DNA from 2 places in the Cupriavidus sp. SIMBA_020 genome. Region 2 is predicted to be linked to the other one. Evidence: predicted binding sites of a transcription regulator. Region 2 holds the regulator's gene; the other holds the start of a gene.
What was found. Region 2 encodes LexA, which represses DNA repair genes until DNA is damaged. Its sites were predicted from a motif close to ACTGTATNNNNATACAGT; they were not measured.

Region 1: imuA (translesion DNA synthesis-associated protein ImuA) is a predicted target of LexA. The motif match lies at 6,988-7,005, and genes of this name have one in related genera.

The regions. Positions count from the first base shown of each region.
Region 1 is NZ_JAWRWU010000011.1:84,680-93,045, reverse strand. It holds partial or broken gene SB751_RS20335 (Ku protein) at 1-125, opposite strand, end outside; gene SB751_RS20330 (DUF2188 domain-containing protein) at 383-604, opposite strand; gene SB751_RS20325 (hypothetical protein) at 946-1,245, opposite strand; gene SB751_RS20320 (hypothetical protein) at 1,405-2,334, opposite strand; gene SB751_RS20315 (hypothetical protein) at 2,470-2,745, opposite strand; gene SB751_RS20310 (YciI family protein) at 3,132-3,464, shown strand; gene SB751_RS20305 (hypothetical protein) at 3,612-4,007, shown strand; gene SB751_RS20300 (SMI1/KNR4 family protein) at 4,081-4,398, shown strand; gene SB751_RS20295 (hypothetical protein) at 4,538-5,056, shown strand; gene SB751_RS20290 (hypothetical protein) at 5,312-5,701, shown strand; gene SB751_RS20285 (TonB family protein) at 5,940-6,347, shown strand; gene imuA (translesion DNA synthesis-associated protein ImuA) at 7,172-7,924, shown strand; gene SB751_RS20275 (DUF6884 domain-containing protein) at 8,030-8,366, shown strand, end outside.
Region 2 is NZ_JAWRWU010000004.1:290,975-299,340, forward strand. It holds gene SB751_RS10520 (hypothetical protein) at 1-544, shown strand, start outside; gene SB751_RS10525 (hypothetical protein) at 765-938, opposite strand; gene lexA (transcriptional repressor LexA) at 1,059-1,715, opposite strand; gene SB751_RS10535 (asparaginase) at 1,823-2,947, shown strand; gene rpsF (30S ribosomal protein S6) at 3,075-3,449, shown strand; gene priB (primosomal replication protein N) at 3,527-3,826, shown strand; gene rpsR (30S ribosomal protein S18) at 3,830-4,108, shown strand; gene rplI (50S ribosomal protein L9) at 4,139-4,591, shown strand; gene SB751_RS10560 (replicative DNA helicase) at 4,721-6,112, shown strand; gene SB751_RS10565 (DUF47 domain-containing protein) at 6,272-6,898, shown strand; gene SB751_RS10570 (inorganic phosphate transporter) at 6,912-7,922, shown strand; gene SB751_RS10575 (C40 family peptidase) at 7,989-8,366, opposite strand, start outside.

The DNA.
Region 1 (8,366 bases), on a different contig from region 2:
TCCACCACGACACCCTCGCGCTGGCAGATGTATTGCTGTCGCAGGCGGGAGCCGCAGCCTTTGTGGAGAAGATTGAAGCCGATGGCCGCCTTACTCTCTGTGGCGGAAAAGACCTTTACGGGGATCGAGACCAAGCCGAAGCTGATCGAAAGCGAGGCGATAGAGCGCGCAGCCATCATGCACTCCTGAAATTTCGAGGGGGATGAGACGAGCGTAGGAGATGTGTTCCCCGTGCGCCGTAGGCGAAAGGCGGAAACAGTGATCAGCCAGCTGCCGACAAGCGCAAAAAAAAGCCCGCTGCGGGAGCGGGCTGCCTCAATTGACTGGTGCGTCGCGCCTGCGGGCGGCGACATCGATATTTTAGTGAACTAAGGGCAAGGCGTCAGCCCTTGACGTTGCGGGGGTCGTGCCCGAAGGAGTTGCGCTCTCGGATCTGTCCGTCGCGACCGTGGATGAGTAGCTCGACCTTGTCGCGCTGTGCGCGTTCGGTGCCGGCCTTGATCGCCTCGTCCTGGGTTGCGTACATCGTGCGCTTGCCACCGCCGGCGGCCTCGACCGCCCAGCCTTCACCGGCGGGCACCACGTGGATGTCTGCATTGGCCATGATCGTCTCCTGTGTCTGGGGGTATGACGCTCAGTGTCCCGCGCGCACGGCTGGCTCGGTATCGGCCCGCGTCCTACAGGACTATAACTGTATGAATATACAGTGCAGAATCAAGCCATGCCTTCAGGATTTCCACAAACCGGCGGAGCCACCGCACCGAGGCGGCACCTGAGCACGCGGCAGACTCAGCGGCTGACGAGCCGCTACCGGTAGTACGGTACGCGAGGCCTTCAGTCCCCTGAATGGGGTCGACCGGGTCACCGTCATTTGCCTCAGGGACTGGGGAGTCCCGTAGCAAACTAGCAACCGGAGGTCAAAGATGAGCGCCGGTCACCATGGCGTTAGGCCAAATCGACCAACTCCGGCAGGTGGATGCGCCACATCCCTGTAGCGTCGCCCTCGCGCCAAAATCCTTCCAGGATGCTGCTCCCAGGCATACGATGCAAGGTAGCTAGTCCCTTTCGATCAGGGCAGCGCAAAACATAGTGACCAGGGTGTTCTGCTTGGCCCGTGTAAACGACCTGCCCATACTCATCTTCGTATTCAAGCGCGATATTTTTTGCGTCCAGTTTGATCAGGCATATGCCGGGCACCTCGCCTTCGGCGCCAAACGATTGGACTCTGCAGTCGTTGAAGATCATCTTATGGTTCAGCGCTTTTGCGATCGAAGATGCGCCCCGCACCGGGGGTTTAATTTGTCACACGAAACCGCAGCAGTTGGCCGCGTTCCTCCAAACCTCGAGCGTCGGCGACAGACGTTGAAGTGGTCGCTAATCAGGTGTCGCTCTAGGGCCCATATTTTAATTTTGGCCAGCCCCGTTATCGGGGTCATGGTTTGAGGCTAAAGCAAGGCGCAACGGCATTTCTTTATCGAATAGTTCTAGCAGCTCTACGATTTTCGATCTGGGCACACCGATAATTGTGTTGTCTTTGTATTCTATGCCAATTCCAGCAAATCGAAATGTCTCATCAAGACTAGACTTGAGGATAGTATCTTTTGCAAAAAAATACATGGCCCCGCCACTCATGCCTTTTGGATGGGGGCCGGTGCTCGCATTGCCTTTATATTTCAGATTTACATTTTTGCGATTGTATACCCCTGCTATTTGGATTTTGTTGTTCGCTTTCAATTTCGCGTGTATTGTAAAGTAACGGGCATTATTGAAATAGCTCCCATGGTCGGTGACGGACACAAATCTTTCTTTTAGTTTATCTGGAGTGTTGCTTCTGTGAACCTGCTTGGAGTTTGATAGGCTCGCCGGGAAGCCTGTCCAAGCAAACACTTTTTTTTCAAATCCGATGAGACTATGTTGGTCTAAGTTGAAATAGTTTTTTCCGTCCATCACCTGATTAAAGCAGTCGACGATCACTATATCTTGATCGCTGAATACGTGGTGGCCGATCGAAAGAGCTTTTATCTGATGGAATTGGCCGTCCGCCCCAAATATGTGGACCCTATCAAAATCCAGGTTGCCGGCCAATGCGTGCGCAGCAAATAATATATAGTGATGCCCCTTGTACTTGGCCAATGTGCCGGTAGATGAAAATTCGAAGTTGTCTAGATCATCTTTGATGTACAAAGGAATGACAAATCTCTGTGATTGTCTATCGTAGTCGTTTGACTGGTAATCTACTTTATTCTTCATAATGGCGGCGGCGGAAACGATTTCTGCGGGCCCGGCACGGCGGCGAGACACAAAAAAACCGCCCGGAGGCGGTTTTGTGGCCAATTGCTGGCGCGCTAAGCACCGTGCCGGCCGGGTTGCCCGGCTGGCCCTCTCAACACGCCCGTCCGCCCATGCATCCTAGCACGGCGATTTCGCCGCGCCGCGTCCATCAGTACGGCGTCCGGCTAGCCACGGGCCTCACTCCAGTGTGAGCGTAAGCTGCACCACGCCACCCGGAGTTTGCAACTGCAGGGTTCTGCCCTCGATCCGATGGCGCGTCTCATCGTCACGCCCAGGCATAGCCGGCATGTGTTCCTTCGAAGTGCCAGGTGGAAGGCTCACCCGGAGCGCGCCCGATAACGGGTCCACTGGGGCGTCGAAGAACATCAGAAACTCACCCTGGATGCGCACGGGTGCCATGGCGCCATCGGGCCAAATAATGTCGTATGAGCCGGTCTTGAAATCGGATGCCATGGTCGCATGGTCGAGTGGTTGGGGAGCTGCAACCATATCACGCGGCCGGAAGGTGAAGCTCCGGTGCGCTGTGCGCTCGCATGCTGGTCCGCCTGGTGTGAAAGCAAGCGAGGCATTAAATCACGTCGTGACTTATTTAACATAAGTATTATTCGACCAGTTTTCGACATCGAATGTCCAGGGCGGTCTCAGATGTCGGGGCGCGCGGCAAATTCAAATGTCGGCATGGGCGTGCGGTTTGTGGGGTGCCCGTCAGGCGGTGTCGCTGGCCGCTTGTGCCTGCGTTTGGAGCGGGGTGGGGACGGGCGAACGGCTACGGGGTTTTTGAACCAAGGGCTGCACCGGAGCCCGCGATAGGCACCGCGATCGGTGTCGTAATATTCTGAATGCGGCAGTGGCGCCGCTCATCCCGGCGGAGGTGGTTAATGCTGTTTGCTGTTCGTTTCGTTGACAATCCAGGCAATTTCCATTTGCGCGCGGCAAACATGGAGGCGCACTTGGATTGGCTGAGACGCCATCAATCCAAGGTACTTGCGGCAGGCTCGCTCAGGTCAGAATTGGATTCTCCGCCAGTAGGAGGCCTATGGATTGTCAAGGCCGCCCACAAAGCCGAGGTGGAGGCGTTACTTCAATCGGATCCATTTTGGATTGTGGGGCTACGGGACGGCGTGGAGATTCTGTCTTGGCATAGAGCTTTTCCCGAACCCGTTTTGATTTAGCCTCATCCTCGAAACGGCAGTCGAACCTGGGACAATGGCCCTCACCCGAGCGGCCGCTACCGGCCACAAACGGTCAGTCGACCTCGCGGCTCAACTCGCCGACAATCGCGCACAAGATAGTCTCACTCACATGAGGAATGGGCACGTATGAGCTCTACAAAACTCGAATCGCTTTATCAGGAGCTCGGAAGATTGGCATTGGAGGCAGCCGGGGAGCCGGTGGATCGACTGTTGTTATATGCAGAGGTGGAAGATGGGGTAGTCTCGGCAGACCTCTTTTACCGGACATCCGATAAGCCGGTTCGCTTCCGTTACGGCCCAACTCAGATGGTAGAGGTGGTCTACGCCCTTTGGCAGACGTGGAAGGATACTCCAGGCAATTCAGAGTGGCGTGTATTGAGCTACGCGATTAACAATGGCACGTTAAGTTTCGAGCTGGCGTATCCGGATCGACTGCAGCCAAACGAGGATATCTCCGACAGGCGTCCCCTCGCTGTTAAGCGCGTGTTCGGCGATTCGGACGTAGACTATTCGCGACCTTAGGTCGTTTCTAAGCTTCGTCACCTGCCACGTTCGCTGGCAATAACCATGGAAATCTGACACCGAGAGCCAACACATGTTGCCTTCTATCCCACGTCAGTACATTGACTACTTAGCGGCCCACGGAGTCTTCGAAGGATTTACTCTGGAGGGAGCGAGACCGGGGTATGTTGCGCTATGGCCGGTCAAGGAAATTGCCGGCAATAACTCCGACGTTGAAGTCGAAACCTACGCGCCTGGGTTCCTGGCTTTCGCCGGAAATGGTTGCGGAGAGCTGTTGGCATTTGACCCTACCGGGGCTGTATTTATGCTGCCCATGATCGGCATGGCGCCAGAGTGCGCCATCCGCATTGCTGACAGCTTTCTGGACCTGGCTATGCGCTTCGAGATTTAGTGAACGACCGTGAAGGGTCGACTTCTTCCTGCCGCGATCGGTTCGCCGGATTACCGACTGGAATAGTCGCAGCCAACATCGGACCTTCAATTATCATCCAGATTTGCGGCGTGAGCCGCCCATAACGTCTCCACTGCCCATGTTCAAGCGCGCCATCAAACTACTTCGCTCTCCCGCCCCGCCTTCCGAGCAAGCTGAACCCGTTGCAGAAAATGCGGCACCGAACCTCCCACTCTCGCTGGATTCCCTCTATGCGACGATGGCTCCATACCATCAACAAAAGCGCTGGTTGGACCTGTTCTTCGAGTTCCTTGTTCTCGACGTGGTAGGGCAGCTACCCGCCGAGACCCAGGAATCAATCGGCGCACTGATTGCCAAACATCCGGTGTTCTTCGCGGACGCGGGAGGCGACTGGCGGACGGGTACAAGGAAGGCGCTTCATTTGTCCGAGACCATCGACGTTGCAATCCTTGACCTCTGGTTCATCAACAGCGCGAAAGCGAGCGAAGCAGGCGGGCTCTACCACCCATGGAGCTTCGCGAAGGACTTCCTTCAACAATATCTAGCAGACGGCAGCCAGGTGGATGTTTGGGAAGGCGATGCCTTTAAGCTCGCGCAGGCGCGCATTGCCGCTGCGCGGGCCGCTCCTCTGCACTGAGGGAGGTCCGTTATCGAGACAGCCGTGAGCGGCCAGTAGGAGTCATTCGCTTAGGGCGGTCACTGCGGAACGAACTTTCAGCGAAGGCCGCATCGCCTACTGACTACCGTCCCCAACTTCCAACACCCCACTTCGCGACATGTCATTGCTGAGACGGCCTCTGCTAAGCTCGATCCGACAATTTGAATTACTTGCCTTTGTACGACGATTGGATGAATCAGGCTGTCGCAACGCGTAACTCCTTACGGGAAAATAATGGTCACGGAAGCTGCGCTCAAACTACTCAGGGCCAAGGTCCTCGACGATATGGCGCAATACATGGCGGATTTCCGCACGCCACCCAAAGGAACTACCGTTGGCGAGCCATGGGGCATCGAGAAAATCTCGCAAGAACTCGACAAAATGCGCAACTTGCTTGTCGAGCCGTATGAGACCCGATATGACTGCGACGACGCCCTCATACCGGCCCAGGACCGGCTGCCGAAAGGCAAACGGAAAGCTTACGTTGTCGCCGAAGACATTTGCCATCGACTCTTGTTCGATGAGGATGCCGGTGACTTTGTCCTCGTTCAGCAATCGGCCGACGGCACGTGGTGTTCATGGGGCATCCGCGGAGACGCTTCGAGCTCCTTCCTTGCCCGATAGATACATTTCTCCCTATTGATTTCCCGGAATGCACTACGCCGGCGTGCAAATCAAGGCTGAAGCTAGCGGGATCCATTACTTGACTAGTGCGCCCCCTTGGATTGACGAAAGTCGCTTGAGAGTCGGCAATTGCCTCCGGCACCCGCAACGCATCGAGGGCAGCGACCGGCCAAAAGCGGTCTGTCGACATAGCTACTTGCCTGGTCGATACAATGGGCTCAAAGCCGGCCATAATGCGATGAAAGCGGTTTCAAAAGCTAACGTTTCGACTTGCCATCTTTCTGACAACACCATCGCTATGCGACTCCAGACCCTTAAATTGGCAATTCTGCTTGGATTGCCGACAGTCACCCCCTTGGGATGGGCTGCCGAGATTATTCCTGCGGAACCAAATTGGGTTGGAAAATACTGCTCCGAGCTTTCCCCCATTTATCCGAGTAGAGCTCGCGCAAGCGGCATGGACGGAGCGGTTCTCTTTGCCGTCGAATCAGATGGGCAGGGTCATGCGAAAGTCATTCAAGTCATTCAGAGCTCAGGCTATCGCGTCCTCGATGAGGCGGGATCTAGAGCTGTAGAAGCAGTGACTTGTCCCGCCGATGGCGTTGTTCGAAGTAGCACGCAAAAGATCGTATTCCAGCTTCATTGATGGGCGCTTGAGAGCAGGTTGATCGTCCGCTTCGGGTCGGCTGCTAACACGGCCACGCAACCGAGGCGGCGAGTCGGCCACTAGCCGCCCTCCCATATTAGCCGCGACGATAGGAGATACATGTCCACAGCATGGAACAAGAAAGGATGTCCGACGTGTCGGGGACAGTGGGAATCGGGCCAGCGGCCCGTCGAATTGGCCGTCAGTCTCACGCTGCACTCCCGATTGCATCGCTGCTCTGCTTGCGAAACGTATTGGGAGCAGCATGAGCGCTTCGCTGACACAGTCGATGAGGCAGAGGCGCGACGTCTCTATCCGGAAGCGTTCCCCCTTTGACGTCTACGACGTGGCGCAATGCCGCCGTGACGTCGCGCGTGGCAACGTCCGTTTCTGAGACACACGGAGGACAGCTATGGGTCGTTCTGCGACGGTCGTGGCTGGCCGGCGGCCTTGGCCTCCATGATTTCCCCCAATAGCTAGTAGCTACCAGCTATCCTTGACGTCGGGAGGCGTCCCGCAGCCCCCGCCCCGACGTTTGAGCAAAGCCTGGACATGGTAGCTATCAGATACCAATGACGCGTGTGCGCTTGTGGCCCGCTCGCCGCGTGTGGCCATCGCGGCTTGCCGGTAGAGACTCTGCCCTGTATATATATACAGTTATGATGCAGACCGCCAAGCGACCTTCCCAGGCAACGGACCCCCAACTGAGCCTCCTCCCGGATCCGCCAGCAGTGGATGGGGACGCCCTGCTTGCTCCGTCCGCGGCGGCTGTGCCAGCACCTCTGGACGCCCCGTGTCCCGAAAAGTCGGGGGCGGAACCCGTTGTGCGTCCGCTCGACGATCCGGCGTCGATTCACCCTTCCCTTTGGAGGGCCAGCCAGCTTGCTCGCTCGGTAGGCAAGGTTGTGCCGAGCCTGATCGAGGCGCTGGACCAGGAGCTGCCGGGCAGAGGCTGGGCAGCGGGTTCAGTCGCGGAGCTGATCGTCAGGCAGCCCGGCGTCGGCGAACTATCAATAGTGCGCGGCGCTCTTCGCGCTGTGGCCGACCGCGGCCGCCCTATTTGGTTGGTGGGGTGCCCCTTCGCTCCCAACGGGCTCGAGCTATCCCGCGATGGCCTGGCCGAGAATGTGCGCTGGGTAAAAACTGAAACGCCTTCAGACACCCAATGGGCGTGCGAGACCATCCTTCGATCCAATGCCTTGGGCGCCGTCATTGCGTGGCTCCCCCGCGCCCGGGCGGAGAACATCCGTCGACTGCAGGGCCTCGCCGCCGCCACAGAAGCGCTGGTCTTTGCGGTACGCACGCCGGCAGCCGCCAACGACGCCTCGGCTGCGCCTTTGCGGCTCTCGATAGAGCCGGCTCCCGGCGGTTTGGTCAGCGTACACATTCTGAAGCGCCGGGGGCCAGCTGCCGCATCCCCCTTATTGTTGTCATTGCACCGACCGGCGTATGTCGACGAGATCCGTACGGCGAACGCGGGGCTGTCCGCCACGTCGGCGCCGCCCATCGTTTCTAACCCGCAAATTCCCGCAACGGACCACGCGGCGCGAGAGAGGGCTGGCGAGCACGCGACATAAGCTTGGCGGGGCCTTAGTCACACCGAGCATGCGGCTACGGACATGCCCTTGACTTCGGATTCAGCGGGGTAGGCTGAAGGAGCGATCACCCTTACCCAAAGCTCCATGCCGCTTCAGTTGGACCTCTTCCCGCGCAACACCGCGATTGCGTTCGACCCATCAGTGGCGCCCCTCCTGCTTCTCGCATGTTCCGGGCGGAAGGCAGAGTGCCGCGCGCCGGCGCTGCAGCTCTACCAGGGCGTCATGTACCAGACGCTTCGGGTCCATGTTCGGGCCGAAGCGAAGCCAGAGGTCGTAATCCTGTCAGCCCGGCACGGTTTCATCGCACCGGATGAAGCGCTCGAGCCGTACGACCAGCGAATGTCTGCTGCCCGAGCAGACGAGCTGCTCGCAGCCATGCACCGGGGCATCACGCAGGTTTCATGGCCCCGCCGGGCCGGCG
Region 2 (8,366 bases):
GGTGTGCGCCGAGACCCGGGCCTTGGCCGCCACACTCTTGAAGAAGTCTTTGCGCTGGGAGGCATTCCACGTGATTCGTTGTGCCAGCACGTCAACGCGCAACGAGAGCCATTGCCGCCACTACGATTCGCATTTGCTGACGCTGCTGATTCCGTTGAAGCTCGCGCCCGATGGCGTTTGCAACGGCGATCTGCTGGTTTATCACCCGCCGCGCGTGGCGGTATCCACGGTCAGCAATGTCTTCTGCAAGCTTCGCCATGGCATTCAGCGCAATCTGCCGTTCCCGTTCAGAAAATGGCTGACACTTCGCGATCTGCGGCGTGGCCGCTGCAATCGCGTGCCGGTGGAGCCGGGTAGCGTCTATGTCTTCAACGGCTTTGTGCTCCAGCATGCCAATCTGGATGTGGAAGTTGGCGAGCGCCGGTCGTTACTGATTCACTATTACGATCCCGGCTATTCGGCGGGTTTGAGCGCGACTGTACGGCGCGTCCGCATGCTGTGGGATCGCCTGCGCAAGAACATGACAGGCATGTACCCAGGTTGATTAGCCCGACCCAGGTGGTGGAGCGAAAAAAAACCGGCACTCGGCGGGTCGACAAGTTCCGGTTTCGCGCATCGGCGCCAATGCGCCAGGACTACGGGTGCGCGCCATCGAGTGTAAAGCACCTTCCCCGCAGAATTAATCGTTCTCTTAATTTCACGTGGTGGGCTCGCAACTGCACAATTTACAATGATTTTGGCGGCGCGGATCCGCCGCTAGCGGCTTATGCGTCCAGCTTGCCGGGCATATCCGCAAGCTCCAGCATCCGGCAGATCGCGGCCATGCTGCCGACCATCGTGCGACGCTGGGCGCCCTGGTAGACGCGCACGCCCTTGGTCTGGCGGAACGGTACGGGCTTGACCGGGCGGCGGGAAGCAGTGTGGTTGACTTGTAGCATGGCGGCACCTCGAAGTTTGCGACAGCAGGAGTCCGCGCCCGTCGTCCGGGGAGAACGGGGCGGCGTTGGCAATGCAAATCTGGGGACCGGGACAGGCGGACGCCTGCCCAGTCTCGGAAATCAGAAGCCCGAGGAGCGGATCAGCCCAACGGCGATGCCTTCCAGGGAAAATTCCTCGCGGCCGGCCTGCACCACGATATTCTCGAAATCCGGGTTCTCGGCGATCAGCTCGATCATGTCGCCGCGCCGCTTCAGGCGCTTGACGGTCACGTCGTCGCCGATGCGTGCGACGACGATCTTGCCGTTGGCCGCTTCGCTGGCTTTCCTCACGGCCAGCAGGTCACCGTCGAGGATGCCGGCATCGCGCATGCTCAGGCCCCGCACGCGCAGTAGGTAATCAGGGCGATCGTCAAATACGGAGGCGTCCACCTGGTATTGACGGTCGATGTGTTCGGCGGCAAGGATCGGGCTGCCTGCGGCCACGCGGCCTACGAGCGGCAGCGTCAACTGCATCACGCCGGCCATCGGTAGTGAGAACTGGTCTGGCATCTCCGAATCGCTGCGTGCCACCTTGAGGCGGATGCCGCGCGATGCCCCTGGCGTCAGTTCGATCACACCCTTGCGGGCCAGCGCCCGCAGGTGTTCCTCGGCAGAGTTGGGCGAGGAGAAACCGAATTCCGACGCGATCTCCGCGCGGGTGGGCGGAATGCCGGTGTGCCGGATCGTGTTGCGGATCAGGTCGAAGATCTGCTGCTGCCGGGGTGTCAGGGTCGCCATGGGTCGCCGATCTCTCGTGCCGAAGCACTGTATGTTTAAACAGTATGCTGTGATTTTATACAGTATCGAGTGAAGTGCAAGCACAATTTGCAGTGACGATGTCGGGCATGCACGACACCCCGGCAGCGCCAGTGCGCCCGGCGGCACGGGTTTGCGAGAGGCGCGGCGTCCGGCGCGCCACAGTTACAATCGCCCGGACCCGCGCTCATTTCGCTCGATTTTCTCGCTATATGTCTACGTCATTGCCCCGTATCGTCGTGCTCGCCACCGGCGGCACCATCGCCGGCTCATCCGGCAGTTCCGCAAGCACTGCGCAGTACCGCGCGGCCACCGTGCCGGTCTCGTCACTCGTCCAGGCCGTGCCCGCGCTGGGCGAGGTGGCTCGTGTGGAGACGGAGCAGGTGGCCCAGATCGACAGCAAGGACATGGCCTTCAGCTTGTGGACGACGCTCGCCGCGCGCGTGGAGCACTGGATTGCGCAGCCCGATGTGGCGGGCGTGGTCATCACGCACGGCACCGACACGCTTGAAGAAACGGCGATGTTCCTGCACCTGACGCACCGGGGTTCGGTGCCGGTGGTGCTGACGGCGGCAATGCGCCCCTCCACGTCGCTCTCGGCCGATGGTCCGCTGAATTTGCTTGACGCGGTGCGCGTGGCGGCAAGCCCGGAAGCGCGCGGGCAGGGCGTGCTCGTGGTGCTGAACCAGGAGATTCATGCGGCGCGCGATGTCGCCAAGGGTCATACCTCGGCGGTGGATGCGTTCACGTCGCCGGCAGGCGGTCCGATCGGTTTCGTGCAGGATGCCTACGTGCGCTTCACGCGTGCGCTGGCCCCCAATGACGCGCCCGCGCTGCCCGTGCCCGCGGCGTGGCCGCTCGTCGAGATCGTGGCGAGCTATGCCCAGCCGGGCAGGGTGGCCGTGGATGCGATGGTCTCGGCCGGCGTGAAGGGGTTCGTGGTGGCAGCCACCGGCAATGGCTCGGTCCATGAGACGCTGGGCGACGCGCTGGCCGATGCGGCCGCACGGGGGGTGGCCGTGGTGCGAAGCTCGCGCACGGGCGCCGGCCATGTGGCGGGGCCGGCACGCCCGCGACCGACCTCGGGTGAATTCGCCTCCGCCGGAAATCTCAATCCCTACAAGTCGCGTGTGCTGCTGCTGCTGGCGCTGGCGGCGGATGCGTCGCTTGGCGCCGATCCGACTCGCCTGCAGGCCGTTTTCCGTCAATACTGAGGGATTCCCGGCGTGCGGCCGGGATGTCAGCTTGCGTGCTGGTCCGGAACCGGGCTATACTCGCGGGCTATTCAACCTTGCCACACCGGACATGGCGCCCGGGTGGCTACATCCAAAAGGAGCGTCAATGCGTCATTACGAAATCGTATTTATCGTCCATCCGGACCAAAGCGAACAAGTGCCGGCGATGATCGAGCGTTACAAGCAGCTCGTCACGTCGCAAAACGGCCAGGTTCACCGCGTGGAAGACTGGGGCCGCCGTCAGATGGCCTACATGATCCAGAAGCTGGCCAAGGCTCACTACGTTTGCCTGAACATCGAATGCGGCAAGGACACCCTGGCCGAACTCGAGCACGCCTTCAAGTTCAATGACGCCGTGTTGCGTCACCTGATCGTGCAGACCAAGAAGGCCGAGACCGCTCCTTCGCCGATGATGAAGGAAGTGCAGCGCGAAGAAGCCCGCAAGGCCGCGCAAACGACCACGGAAGGCCAGGCTGCCTGAATGCAGTCTGCGGTGCCAGTCGTGGCAGGCGAAATCCACCACGGCAGGCCAGGTAGCGAGAGCGGGGGAGCACAGCGGTGAACCAGTTAAGGCTGACCGCCACCCTCGCGGAGCGCGATGCGCTGCGCTACACCCCGGCCGGCGTGCCCGTCGTCAACTGCATCCTGCAGCATGTCGGCGAGGTCATGGAGGCGGAAACGCCCCGGCAGGTGGAATTCGCCATCGCGGCGATGGGGATTGGTCCCGTCGGCCAGCGTCTGGAGCGGTTACCGCTCGGCACGCTGCTCGACTGCGAAGGATTCCTCGCCCGCAGGCACCGCAACAGCAAGGCACTCGTCTTTCACATCACTGGATGTAAAGCATTCGTAAAGGATTGAATCATGGCATTCGTCAAACGTGACAACAAGAACAAGAAGCGCTTCCAGCAACAGAACCCGCTGTTCAAGCGCAAGCGCTTCTGCCGCTTCACCGTGGCTGGCGTGGAACAGATCGATTACAAGGATCTGGACACCCTGAAGGACTTCATCGGCGATAACGGCAAGATCACGCCGGCTCGTCTGACCGGTACCAAGGCTCACTATCAGCGTCAGCTGGATACGGCCATCAAGCGCGCCCGCTTCCTGGCGCTGATGCCGTACACCGACCTGCACAAGAACTGATAGTCCCAGGACCGCAAGGAGAAATACACGATGCAAGTCATTCTGCTGGAAAAAGTCATCAACCTGGGCAACCTGGGCGACATCGTTCGCGTGAAGGACGGTTACGCTCGTAACTTCCTGATCCCGTCGAAGAAGGCACGTCGCGCCACGCAAACCGCGATCGCCGAGTTCGAAGTGAAGCGCGCCGAGCTGGAGAAGGCCGCCGCCGAGAAGCTGGCCGCCGCCCAAGGCGAAGGCGAGAAGCTGAACGGTCTGACCCTCCAGATCACCCAGAAGTCGGGTGTGGACGGCCGCCTGTTTGGTTCGGTGACCAACGCCGACATCGCCGAAGCCCTGGAAACCCAAGGCTTCAAGGTCGAGAAGGCCCAAGTGCGTCTGCCGAACGGCCCGCTGAAGATCGTTGGCGACCACCCGGTCAGCGTTGCGCTGCACACCGACGTGGTGGTGGACGTGACCGTGTCCGTCCTGGGCGAGCACGTCTAAGCAGCACCGTATCGATGCGCCGGCCCCGGCCGGTGTGTCCGATGCACAAGAAGGCAGGAGCCGCGCTCCTGCCTTTTTTATTGCCGCCGCGCCCTTGGGTCGGGTCCGGCGCCGCTATAATCCCACCCCATGAATGCGCCTGCCGCCGATCCCCAACTAGACAGTCTCAAGGTTCCCCCGCACTCCATCGAGGCCGAGCAATCGGTACTCGGCGGTCTGCTGCTGGATAATGCCGCCTGGGACCGTATTGCCGACTTCCTCTCCGAATCGGACTTCTACCGCTTCGATCACCGCCTCATCTTCCAGGGCATTGCGCGCCTGATCTCCGCCACCAAGCCGGCGGACGTGATCACCGTGTATGAAATGCTCCAGGTTGCCGGCAAGGCCGAGGAGGTGGGTGGGCTGGCCTACCTGAACTCCCTGGCGCAGAACACGCCGAGCGCGGCCAATATCCGCCGCTACGCGGAAATCGTGCGCGAGCGCTCGGTGCTGCGCAAGCTGGTCACCGTGGCGGACGACATTGCCTCGGCCGCTTTCGCGCCGAAGGGCCGCGAGGTGCGCGAACTGCTTGATGAGGCAGAATCCAAGGTTTTTGCGATTGCCGAAGAGGGCTCGCGGGGCCAGAAAGGCTTCCAGGAAATCCAACCGCTGCTGACGCAGGTGGTGGAGCGGATCGATGAGTTGTACCACCGCGATACCGCCACTGACGTGACCGGCGTGCCCACAGGCTTCATCGACCTGGACAAAATGACCAGCGGCATGCAGGCCGGTGACCTGATCATCGTGGCGGGCCGTCCGTCGATGGGTAAGACGGCATTTTCGCTGAACATCGGCGAACATGTGGCCGTGGAGCAGGGTCTGCCCGTGGCCGTGTTCTCGATGGAAATGGCTGGCGTGCAGCTGGCCATGCGTATGCTGGGCTCGGTAGGCCGGCTGGACCAGCACCGGCTGCGTACCGGCCGCCTGCTGGACGAGGACTGGCCGCGCCTGACCCATGCCATCCAGCGCATGAATGACGCGCAGCTGTTTATCGACGAAACGCCGGCACTGAACCCGATGGAGCTGCGGGCGCGTTCGCGCCGCCTGGCGCGCCAGTGCGGGCAGCTCGGCCTGATCATCATCGATTACCTTCAGCTGATGTCCGGCTCCGGCGGCGGCGAGAACCGCGCAACCGAAATTTCGGAGATTTCCCGGTCGCTGAAGGGCCTCGCCAAGGAACTCAACTGCCCAGTGATCGCGCTGTCGCAGTTGAACCGAAGCCTGGAACAGCGTCCGAACAAGCGTCCGGTGATGTCCGACCTGCGTGAATCCGGTGCTATCGAGCAGGATGCCGATGTGATCCTGTTCATTTATCGAGACGAAGTCTACAACCCCGATTCGCAGGACAAGGGCACGTCGGAAATCATCATCGGCAAGCAGCGTAACGGCCCGATCGGCACCGTTCGGCTCACGTTCCTGGGTCAATTCACGAAGTTCGACAACTTCAGCGGTGGCCCGGCGTTCTTTGACAACGACACCTGATCCCATAAGGCGACCCCTGACCGGGCCGTAACCCTGTAAAATATTGCGCTTTGATGACAGCCGCCCAGCGCGGCTGTCGTGCAATCTGCGCCGGCGTGTGCCGGGCTCTCCTTTGCAACACAACCTGACGCGCCAGCGAGCGCGCCACAAGGACATTTCATGTTCGGCCGATTCATGCCCACCGAGGGCAAGTTCTTCGAATACTTCAACCAGCACGCCGATTGCGCGGTGACCGCCGCCCACGAGCTGGAAGCCCTCGTCAACGACCTGCCCAACGCCGAAGCCCATGCCCGGCGCGTGCAGGCCACCGAGAAGAAGGCAGACCGCATCACGCACGACACGATCGATCTGCTGCACAAGACCTTCATCACGCCGCTGGACCGCGACGAGATCCACAAACTCATCACGACCATGGATGACATCCTGGACCTGATGGAAGACGTGGCCGAGACGATCTCGCTCTACGACGTGACCAGCCTGACCGACGAGGCGCGCCGCCTGGCCACGATCTGCGTGCAGTGCTGCGACCAGGTGAAAATCGCTGTGGGGCTGCTCGAGGATATGGGCAATGCCAGCACGATCCTGAAGACCGCGCAGCAGATAGACCAGCTCGAGTCCGAGGCAGACCGCGTGATGCGCTCGGCCATGTCGAAGCTGTTCCGGGAAGAGACCGACGTGAAGCGCCTGATCAAGTTGAAGGCGATTTACGAGCAGTTGGAAACCATTACCGACAAGTGCGAGGACGTGGCCAACATCATCGAAGGCATCGTCCTGGAAAACGCCTGAGGCGCGCACTCGCATGCAAACCATTCAAATGAGCTTGTGGGTGATCGGCCTGCTGGTCGTGCTCGCATTGCTGTTCGACTTCATGAACGGCTTCCACGACGCGGCCAACTCGATCGCCACGGTAGTGTCCACGGGCGTGCTGAAGCCGCACCATGCAGTGGCGATGGCCGCCATGTGCAATGTGGTCGCGATCTTCGTGTTCCACCTGAAGGTGGCGGCCACCGTGGGCACGGGCACGATTGACGTCAACATCGTCGATCACTACGTCATCTTCGGCGCGCTGGTCGGCGCCATCGCGTGGAACGTCATCACGTGGTTCTACGGCATTCCGTCGTCGTCGTCGCACGCGCTGATCGGTGGCCTGGTCGGGGCTGCGGTGGCCAAGGCGGGTACCGGCGCTCTGGTGGGCAACGGCCTGATCAAGACCGTGGCCTTCATCCTGATTTCGCCGCTGCTCGGCTTCTTGCTGGGCTCGCTGATGATGGTGGTGGTGGGCTGGACGTTCTTCCGCACGCCGCCGTCCCGCGTGGACCGCTGGTTCCGCCGTCTGCAGCTGGTGTCGGCGTCGCTCTATAGCCTCGGCCACGGCGGCAATGACGCGCAGAAGACCATCGGTATCATCTGGATGCTGCTGATCGCGAGCGGCCATATCGCCACGGGGGCCTCGGGTCCGCCGACCTGGGTGATCGTGAGCTGCTACGTGGCCATCGGTATGGGCACGCTGTTCGGTGGCTGGCGCATCGTCCGGACCATGGGTCAGAAGATCACCAAGCTGAAGCCGGTTGGCGGCTTCTGCGCGGAGACTGGCGGGGCGATTACGCTGTTCATCGCCTCGGCGCTTGGCGTGCCGGTGTCGACCACGCACACGATTACCGGCGCCATCGTTGGCGTGGGTTCGGCGCAGAAGATGTCGGCCGTTCGCTGGGGTGTGGCGGGTAACATCGTCTGGGCGTGGGTGCTGACCATTCCGGCATCGGCGTTCATGGCCGCCATCGCATGGTGGATCGGGCGACAGATCCTCTGACCGGATCTCGCGGAAACAAGAAAGCCAGGCATCTCGCCTGGCTTTTTTGCGCCTTTTACTAGGCGACTATTGCCGCGCGAAGGCGGCGATGGGGTCGTCGTCTTCCTGCGCGGGCGCAGGGGCGGGCGAGGGGGCCTCCCGCGCGGGCGCCGGCATCATCGGCAAATTACTAGCTGCCACCACCCTGCGGGCGCCGTTGTAACGGGAGGCCCAGTAAGACTTGCCCATGTCCTCGAGCCGCACCGTGCCACCGGTGGCGGGCGCGTGGACGAAGCGGTTCTGGCCGACATAGATGCCCACGTGGGAATTGGCGCGTCCCGTGGTGTTGAAAAACACGAGGTCGCCGGAGGCCACCTGGCTGCGGTCCAGCGACGAGCCGCGCTGGCCCATCTGCTCGGTCGTACGCGGCAAGCTTACGTTGGCGGCGCGCTGCACCACATAGCG